Regions from separate parts of the Serratia sp. GW822-FHT06D09 genome, predicted to be linked through region 1. Evidence: riboswitches for the same ligand, from Rfam matches in the RefSeq annotation. Region 1 holds a riboswitch; each other region holds the start of a gene.
The links. A riboswitch is a leader RNA that binds a small molecule or an ion and turns the genes downstream of it on or off. The one in region 1 is predicted to bind thiamine pyrophosphate.
Positions count from the first base shown of each region.

Region 2: another riboswitch for thiamine pyrophosphate. It lies ahead of thiB (thiamine ABC transporter substrate binding subunit); the one in region 1 lies ahead of thiC (phosphomethylpyrimidine synthase ThiC).
Region 3: another riboswitch for thiamine pyrophosphate. It lies ahead of AC1RKG_RS08870 (TenA family protein); the one in region 1 lies ahead of thiC (phosphomethylpyrimidine synthase ThiC).
Region 4: another riboswitch for thiamine pyrophosphate. It lies ahead of thiM (hydroxyethylthiazole kinase); the one in region 1 lies ahead of thiC (phosphomethylpyrimidine synthase ThiC).

Region 1 covers NZ_JBXALO010000019.1:7,806-10,001, forward strand. Annotated here, with positions in the region: gene AC1RKG_RS24255 (Rsd/AlgQ family anti-sigma factor) at 29-532, shown strand; TPP riboswitch at 571-695, shown strand; gene thiC (phosphomethylpyrimidine synthase ThiC) at 810-2,196, shown strand, end outside.
Region 2 covers NZ_JBXALO010000006.1:192,953-195,148, reverse strand. Annotated here, with positions in the region: gene sgrR (HTH-type transcriptional regulator SgrR) at 1-1,143, shown strand, start outside; TPP riboswitch at 1,181-1,306, shown strand; gene thiB (thiamine ABC transporter substrate binding subunit) at 1,365-2,196, shown strand, end outside.
Region 3 covers NZ_JBXALO010000003.1:252,904-255,099, forward strand. Annotated here, with positions in the region: gene AC1RKG_RS08865 (ABC transporter ATP-binding protein) at 1-445, opposite strand, end outside; gene AC1RKG_RS08870 (TenA family protein) at 442-1,122, opposite strand; TPP riboswitch at 1,188-1,290, opposite strand; gene AC1RKG_RS08875 (LLM class flavin-dependent oxidoreductase) at 1,448-2,196, shown strand, end outside.
Region 4 covers NZ_JBXALO010000011.1:104,162-106,357, reverse strand. Annotated here, with positions in the region: gene AC1RKG_RS21640 (MFS transporter) at 1-94, shown strand, start outside; gene AC1RKG_RS21635 (GNAT family N-acetyltransferase) at 141-566, opposite strand; TPP riboswitch at 635-736, shown strand; gene thiM (hydroxyethylthiazole kinase) at 773-1,567, shown strand; gene thiD (bifunctional hydroxymethylpyrimidine kinase/phosphomethylpyrimidine kinase) at 1,564-2,196, shown strand, end outside.

The DNA.
Region 1 (2,196 bases):
TTACGTTTTATTACTTACGGAGTCAAACATGCTCAACCGTTTGGAAAGCCTGACTCAGCGCGTTGGTGGTAGTAATGAATTAGTTGATCAATGGCTTCAGGCTCGCAAGCAATTGCTGGTCGCCTATTGCACCCTCGTGGGTATCAAACCGAATAAAGAAAAGCATACGCCGCTGAATGAAAAAGCGCTGGAGAACTTTTGCCATAATCTGGTGGATTACCTCTCCGCCGGTCATTTTCATATCTATGACAGAATTATCAAGCAAGTGGAAGGCGCATCCAGTCCGAAAATGACGCTGTCGGTAAACATCTACCCCAAACTGTGGGCAAATACCGAACAGATTATGGCATTTCACGATCGCTATACCGAAGTGGATATCGATCAGGATGTGTGCCTGGAACTCCATCAGGCATTGTCGGATATCGGTGAAACCCTGGCGGCACGTTTTACCCTGGAAGATAAGCTGATCCAACTGGCGACCGAAGCCTGGCAGCAAACGATGCCGGATAAAGCGCTGGATCAGGCACGTTAGAATTTTGTAGTTTTTTTTATTCACCCTCCTATACTGGGGGCATCTTGTCGGAGTGCCTAGCGCCTGATTTGTTCATCAAATTGGCCAGGCTGAGACCGTTAATTCGGGATCCGCGGAACCTGATCGGGTTAATACCCGCGAAGGGAACAAGAGTAATCTATCGCCACAGGCAGGTGATCCCAACAGGGATAATCCCGCCCTGTCGGCCAGCATCATTACTCCCTCCGAGCTCCAGACAAGCAACATTCCCAACCCAACACACTGGTAGGAACTTGCTATGTCTAACGTTAAAAAACCCCGTGCCCGTAAAGAGCAACGCGAAGAAGCCCAGCAGTTTATCGATACCCTTCAGGGCGTGTCCTTTCCCAATTCACGCCGGATTTATCTGCAGGGCTCACGCAACGATCTGCGGGTGCCGATGCGTGAAATCCAGCTTAGCCCGACGCTGCTTGGCGGCGACAAAGACAACCCACAGTACCAGCCCAACGAAGCCATTCCGGTATACGACACTGCCGGTCCTTATGGCGATCCGCAATCTGAACTTAATGTGCATACCGGCCTGGTAAAACTGCGTGCAGGCTGGATAGCTGAACGCGGTGATACCGAACTGCTCAATGGCGTCAGTTCCGGCTTTACCCAGCAGCGCCTGGCGGATGAAGGTCTGGATCACCTGCGTTTTGAACATCTGCCGCGGCCGCGCAAGGCGCAACCCGGCAAATGCGTCACCCAGTTGCACTACGCCCGCGCTGGCGTAATCACCCCTGAGATGGAGTTTATCGCCATCCGCGAAAACATGGGCCGCGAGCGTATCCGTGGCGATGTCCTGCGCCAGCAGCATCCAGGCCAAAGTTGGGGCGCCAATCTGCCGGAGAACATCACGCCGGAATTCGTTCGCCAGGAAGTGGCCGCTGGACGCGCCATCATCCCCGCTAATATCAACCATCCCGAATCCGAGCCGATGATCATCGGTCGCAATTTTCTGGTGAAAGTTAACGCCAACATCGGCAACTCGGCGGTGACCTCATCCATCGAAGAGGAGGTCGAAAAACTGGTCTGGTCCACCCGCTGGGGCGCGGATACGGTGATGGACCTGTCCACCGGCCGCTATATCCACGAAACCCGCGAATGGATCCTGCGTAACAGCCCGGTACCGATCGGAACGGTGCCTATCTATCAGGCGCTGGAAAAAGTGAACGGCGTGGCGGAAAACCTGACCTGGGAAATGTTCCGCGATACGTTACTTGAGCAGGCAGAGCAAGGCGTTGACTACTTCACCATCCACGCCGGCGTACTGTTGCGCTATGTACCGATGACCGCCAAGCGCCTGACCGGCATCGTCTCGCGCGGCGGTTCGATCATGGCTAAATGGTGTCTGTCACACCATCAGGAAAACTTCCTGTACCAGCACTTCCGCGAAATCTGCGAAATTTGCGCCGCCTATGACGTCTCACTGTCCCTGGGCGATGGCCTGCGCCCCGGCTCAATTCAGGACGCCAATGATGAAGCGCAGTTCGCCGAACTGCGCACGCTGGGCGAACTGACTAAAATTGCCTGGGAATATGACGTGCAGGTGATGATCGAAGGCCCGGGTCATGTACCGATGCAAATGATCCGTCGCAACATGACCGAAGAGTTGGAGCATTGCCACGAAGCGCCGTTCTACA
Region 2 (2,196 bases), on a different contig from region 1:
GCTTTAACGCCGTTGCATTGGCGCTTTTATTTACGCCCGGCCATTCATTTCCACCATGGGCGCGAGCTGGAAATGGAAGATGTCATCAGTTCGCTCAGCCGGTTGATGCCACAACCGCTGTTCTCCCATATCGAACGCGTGACGTCGCCGACGCCCTACGTGATTGACGTGCATCTGCATAGCCCCGATTACTGGTTGCCGTGGCTGCTGGGCAGCGTGCACGCCATGATATTGCCGCGCGAGTGGCAGAGCCTGCCGGAGTTCTCGCGCCATCCGGTCGGTACCGGCCCCTATAGCGTGGTGCGCAATCACCGCAGCCAGATGAAAATTCACGCCTTTGATGATTACTTTGGCTATCGCGCACTGATCGACGAGGTCAATATCTGGGTGCTGCCAGAGGTGACCGAAGAACTGGTACACTCCGGCGTACAGCTCCAGGCGGACGATACCGGGAAAAACGAGCTGGAAAGTCGACTGGAAGAAGGCTGCTATTTTCTGCTATTCGATCAGCGCTCTCCGCTGGCGGCCGATCCGGTCATCCGCAGCTGGTTATGCGAACTGATCAACCCTATTTCGCTCCTGAGCAACGCCGGCCCTGTTTATCAACGCTATTGGTCACCGGCCTACGGCATTCTGCCGCGCTGGCACCACAATCGCGCGCTGGCATTGCAGCCCAAACCGGCCGGATTGACCGAACTGACCCTGACCTACTACAGCGAACACTCGGAGTTCCACGCCATTCAGCAGGCCATCGAGCCGCTGCTGGCGCAGCACGGCATTAAGCTGAATATTCAGATTGTCGATTACGCTACCTGGCATAAAGGCGACGCGAGCACCGATTTGTGGCTCGGCAGCGCCAACTTTTACCTGCCGCTGGAGTTCTCACTGTTCGCCACCCTGTATGAACTGCCGCTGATGCAGCACTGCATGAGTGAGGACTTGTCCGAAGATGCGGCGCTGTGGCGCGCCAATGCCCTGCCGCTGGCGGACTTTTGCCAACGTCTGGTCAGCGGCCATCAATTGCATCCTCTGTTCCACCACTGGCTGCAACTGCATGGCCAGCGCAGCATGCGCGGCGTGCGAATGAACACTCTGGGTTGGTTCGATTTCAAATCCGCCTGGTTTGCGCCGCCGGAAGCATAAGCACCTTTCACCGGCGCCCGTTAGTCTTTACAATGGCGCCGTCTCAACGGGGTGCGAAACGACAGCAGCGTAATGAAAACGCAAGCGGCCGGTTTTGCTGAGAACAAACCCGTCGAACCTGATCCGGTCAATACCGGCGGAGGGATTTGAGCCCAGCGATCCGGCATCAGCCGCTTGCCCCCTCAGATACCCTTGCCCCCCTAAATTTTCAGGAGTGCAAAGTGGTCAAAAAAAGCCTGCCCTTGTTACTGTTGTTTTGCGCAGCACCGGTGTTCGCCAAGCCCACGCTGACGGTCTACACCTACGATTCCTTCGCCGCTGACTGGGGCCCTGGCCCGGCGGTCAAAAAAGCCTTTGAGGCCCAATGTGATTGCGAGCTGAAATTTGTCGCGCTGGAAGACGGTGTCTCACTGCTTAACCGCCTGCGCATGGAAGGCAAAAACAGCGCCGCCGACGTGGTGCTGGGGCTGGACAACAACCTGCTACAGGCGGCGCAGCAAACTGGGCTATTCGCGCCAAGCGACGTCGACAGCAGCAAATTGAACGTACCGGGCGGCTGGCAAGACAAAACCTTCGTCCCCTATGACTACGGCTACTTTGCCTTCGTTTACAACAAAGAAAAGCTGAAAAACCCGCCCAAAAGCCTGCATGAGCTGGTCGACAGCAGCCAGAACTGGAAAGTGATCTATGAGGATCCGCGTACCAGTACCCCAGGTTTGGGTCTGCTGCTGTGGATGCAGAAAGTGTATGGCGATCAGGCACCGGCAGCCTGGCAGAAGCTGGCGAAGAAAACCGTCACCGTGACCAAGGGCTGGAGCGAAGCCTATGGCCTGTTCCTGAAAGGCGAAGGCGATTTGGTGCTTAGCTACACCACCTCCCCAGCCTACCATCTGATTGAAGAAAAAAAAGACAGCTACGCCGCTGCCAACTTCAGTGAAGGCCATTATCTGCAGGTGGAAGTGGCGGGCAAACTCAAGGCCAGCAAGCAACCTGAGTTGGCGGAACGCTTTATGCAATTTATGGTATCCCCGGCGTTCCAAAACGCCATTCCTA
Region 3 (2,196 bases), on a different contig from region 1:
CAATAGCGGCACGTTGACGCATGCCACCGGACAGCGCGGCAGGCAAGCTGCGGCCATAGCCGGTCAAGCCCACGCGTTCCCGCAGATGTTCCGCCCAGGCGCGGTCGACCTTTTCGCCGCGCAGCCGCGCACCGAGGCTAATATTCTCGTCAATTGTCAGCCAGGGATAGAGCAGATCCTTTTGCCCCATATAAGCGATACGTCCGGCGATCGGTAGGCCATCGCTGCCGATAACCGTACCGGAGGTGGGTTTCGCCAGCCCGGCGATGATCTTCAGCAGGCTGGTTTTCCCCGCGCCGCTGGCACCGAGCAGGGCAACGAAGCTGCCGCCGGCGATATCGAAATTCAGACCATCGAAAATCACCTGCTGACCAAAGCGCAGGGTCAGATCCCGTACCTGAATACCGGGCCGGGCATTGCCGTGCTGCGTGTCGCCGAGGCTCATTGGGCATTCAACCCCATCTGCCAGAAGGCGGATTCCAGGCGGGTGGCGGTGGTGAAAATCGCCGACAGTTCGTTTAGACGGCTTGGGGCACCCCGCTGGAGGCCAACGTTTTCCAGCAGGTCGAGGGAGGCTTGTACGCCGCTCAGATAGGCGGGATCACCATAGTTGCGGATCCACGAGGCATAGGGATTGCCTTCCATCACGGTGTTGGGATCGTTGAGCAGGCGCAGGCCGATTTCGGCATAGCCGGCGACGCAGGGCATTAACGCTGCCAGCAGATCCAGAGCATCTCCGGCGTGGCCGATATCGAGCACATAGCGGGTGTAATTGAGGGTTTCCGGCGCTTCGGGTTCGGCGGCTATCTGCGGTTCGCTCAATCCCCAGTCGGCACAATAGGCCAGGTGCAGGGGCAGTTCGGCGACAATCGCATTGAGCGAAGCGGTAGCGGCACGCATTTCCGGCAGGGTGCGCAGTTTGCTGACCAGCAGGGCATAGGCGCGGGCAAAGTGGATCAGGAACAGATAATCCTGCGTCAGGTAGCGGCGAAAAGCGGGTTCCGGCAGCGTACCGGCGGCCAGTTGCTGAATAAAGGGGTGTGCCACATAGTCCTGCCAGTGACCGCCGGCCTGTTGGCGCAGCTTTCCGTAAAGACCGTTATCGAATAAGGGAGTAAACATGGGACCTCCAAAAGTGAGTGGAGATCCGGGCGCGCTGAGGTGAGGTATGAACAGGCAACCGCCGTGAGGGGATTGCCGACCGTCCCTTCGCTGGCATGACCCAGATCAGGTTCAAAGGGTTCGGCTTGCGCCATCTCAGCCCGTAACAGGACACCCCTCGGAGGAGCCTGTTATACGATATTTACTTTTTGATTACAATGCTCAGGCAGTGTGGCGTCGTGGCGTAAAAGGATCCGTTTAGTGCGATCGGCCACGATATTTCTGGCCGGAAGGGGGCGATTTTTGTCACTGTAATCCGGTCATTAATGAATCTAAGGATCACCCCATGAAGAAAATCGGCTTCCTTTCTTTCGGCCACTGGACGCCTTCGTCGCAGTCGGGCACCCGTTCGGCGGCAGATGCGCTGCTGCAATCCATTGATCTTGCCGTGGCGGCAGAAGAGCTGGGGGCGGATGGGGCTTATTTTCGCGTACACCACTTTGCCCGCCAGCTTGCCTCGCCATTCCCGCTGCTGGCAGCCATCGGCGCCAAAACCCAGCGTATTGAGATCGGCACCGGCGTGATCGACATGCGCTATGAAAATCCGCTTTATATGGTCGAAGATGCCTGCGCCGCCGACCTGATTTCCGGCGGGCGGCTGCAACTGGGCATCAGCCGCGGTTCTCCCGAACAGGTGATTGATGGCTGGCGTTATTTTGGTTATACGCCTGCCGAAGGCGAGACCGAAGCCGATATGGCGCGCCGCCATACCGACGTCCTGTTGGAAGCGCTGCGTGGCGAAGGCTTTGCTGAACCTAACCCGCAACCGATGTTCCCGAACCCGCCGGGCTTGCTGCGGGTAGAACCTTTCTCCGCCGGGCTGCGCGATCGCATCTGGTGGGGCGCCAGCTCAAACGCCACGGCGATCTGGGCGGCGAAGCTGGGCATGAATCTGCAAAGCTCAACGCTGAAAAACGACGAAACCGGCGAGCCCTTCCACGTGCAGCAGGCCAAGCAGATCCGCGCTTATCGCGATGCCTGGAAGGCCGCAGGTCATGCACGCCAGCCGCGGGTGTCGGTCAGCCGCAGCATCTT
Region 4 (2,196 bases), on a different contig from region 1:
CATGTTTGCCTGTGCCGGGATCATAGTGTCGGGGCTGTTGGTCAGAAATATCCGCGCACGCGCAAAACTGACCCCGGCGGCTTCTGTCGCCTGAGCCGGGGGCTTTAATGAACGGGCACGGTTTGCGCTGTGCCCTTATTTTATTTTGCCGGGGAGTGCAGCAGGTAATATTCTTCCCCGCCGTCATTGCCAGTAGCGATGATTCGCCAACCGTGCTTGTGGTAGAACGCTAGCGCCTTCTTATTCTTCACCAGGCATTTCAGCGAACCGGTGGCGGTAAAGGTCTGTTCCGCCGCTTGTAACAGAGCGCTGCCGACGCCGAGCGGCGGCAGATGCGGATCGACATACAGGTTGTGAATAAAGTTGTCCTGGCGATAAATCGACACAAATCCCAGCCGCTTCCCCTGATCTTCCGCCACCCAAATATCTTCGCCCAGCGTTGAGCGATCGAAATCCTCCAGCCGGTAATCTTCGGTATCGCGCCACGGAAACGCCGCTTTACGCGAAGCCAGATACAGGGTGCGCAGGAAGGGGCGATCGGCCTCTTGGTATTTTCTTATCTGCATGGCGCCTCCTTTTTATTTTTTGACACTATAGCGCGATTGACCTCACCGGCGGCAACCCCAATAATGGCCGTCTTGACTCGGGGTGCCCTGCGCGATGCGCGGTGGCTGAGATTTTACCCGTATTACCTGATCTGGATTATGCCAGCGTAGGGAAGTCTCGGTGCCCCAACCGGTACCCGCCTTCTTGAACGCCGGTTGGGAGGAATATGCTCGCTCGACCTGATGTTTTCCCCGGCGCCCGCGCCGCGGCCTGTTTGACTCAATTTAAACGCCAATCGCCCCTGATCCATTGCCTGACCAACGAAGTGGTGCAGGAACTGACGGCTAACGTCCTGTTGGCGCTCGGCGCTTCGCCGGCGATGGTGGTAGAACCGACCGAAGCAGCGCAGTTCAGCCGACTGGCGGATGCGGTGCTGATCAACGTTGGCACCCTCAATGCATCACGCGCTGAATCCATGCTGGCTGCGGTGGAAGCTGCCAACGTGGCACAAACACCCTGGACGCTGGATCCGGTAGCGGTCGGCGGGTTGGTCTATCGCACTGCGTTTGCCCATCGTTTGTTGGGTGAGAAGCCGGCGGCGATCCGCGGCAACGCTTCTGAAATCATGGCGCTGAGCGGTTTGCAGGCTAACGGACGTGGCGTAGACAGTGCAGACGACTCGCTGGCGGCATTGCCGGCGGCGCGCGAATTGGCGCGCAGCAGCGGTGCGGTAGTGGCAGTAACCGGCGTTGTTGATTACATCACCGATGGCCAGCGTGACTGGGCGGTCACCGGCGGTGATGTGCTGATGACGCGGGTGGTCGGTACCGGTTGTGCACTTTCTGCGGTGGTGGCGGCATTTTGCAGTTTACCGGGCGATCGGCTCGATAACGTGGCGACCGCCTGCCGGGTGATGTCGCTTTGCGGTGAACGGGCCACGCGCCGTGCCGCCGGGCCGGGCAGTTTCACCCCGGCGTTCCTCGACGCACTGTATCAACTGCGCCCGGAGGAACTGCAATGAAACGCATTAACGCACTGACAATTGCCGGGACCGATCCGAGCGGCGGCGCCGGCATTCAGGCCGATCTAAAAGCTTTTTCTGCGTTGGGGGCCTATGGTGCCTCGGTGATTACCGCGCTGGTGGCGCAAAACACCCGTGGTGTGCAGTCGGTCTACAACATAGATCCGGCCTTTGTCGCCGCTCAGCTGGATTCCGTCTTCAGCGACCTGCGCATCGACAGCACCAAGATTGGCATGTTGGCCAACGCCGATATTGTGCAGGCGGTGGCGGAGCGTTTGCGCCATTATCAGCCGTCTTTTGTGGTACTGGATACCGTGATGCTGGCAAAAAGCGGCGATCCGCTGCTGGCGCCGGAGGCGGTGGATTCGATCCGTCGTGAACTGTTGCCGCTGGTGTCGATCATCACGCCGAACCTGCCGGAGGCGGCGGCGCTGCTGGCGTGCGCCCCGGCGGAAAATGAGCGCCAGATGCGTGAGCAGGGCCGGGCGCTCCTGGCGATGGGGTGTCAGGCGGTGTTGATGAAAGGGGGTCACCTTAGCGAAAGCGAAAGTCCGGATTGGCTGTTTACGGCCGAGCAGGAGCTGCGGTTTACCGCGCCGCGCGTGGCGACCCGACATACTCACGGCACC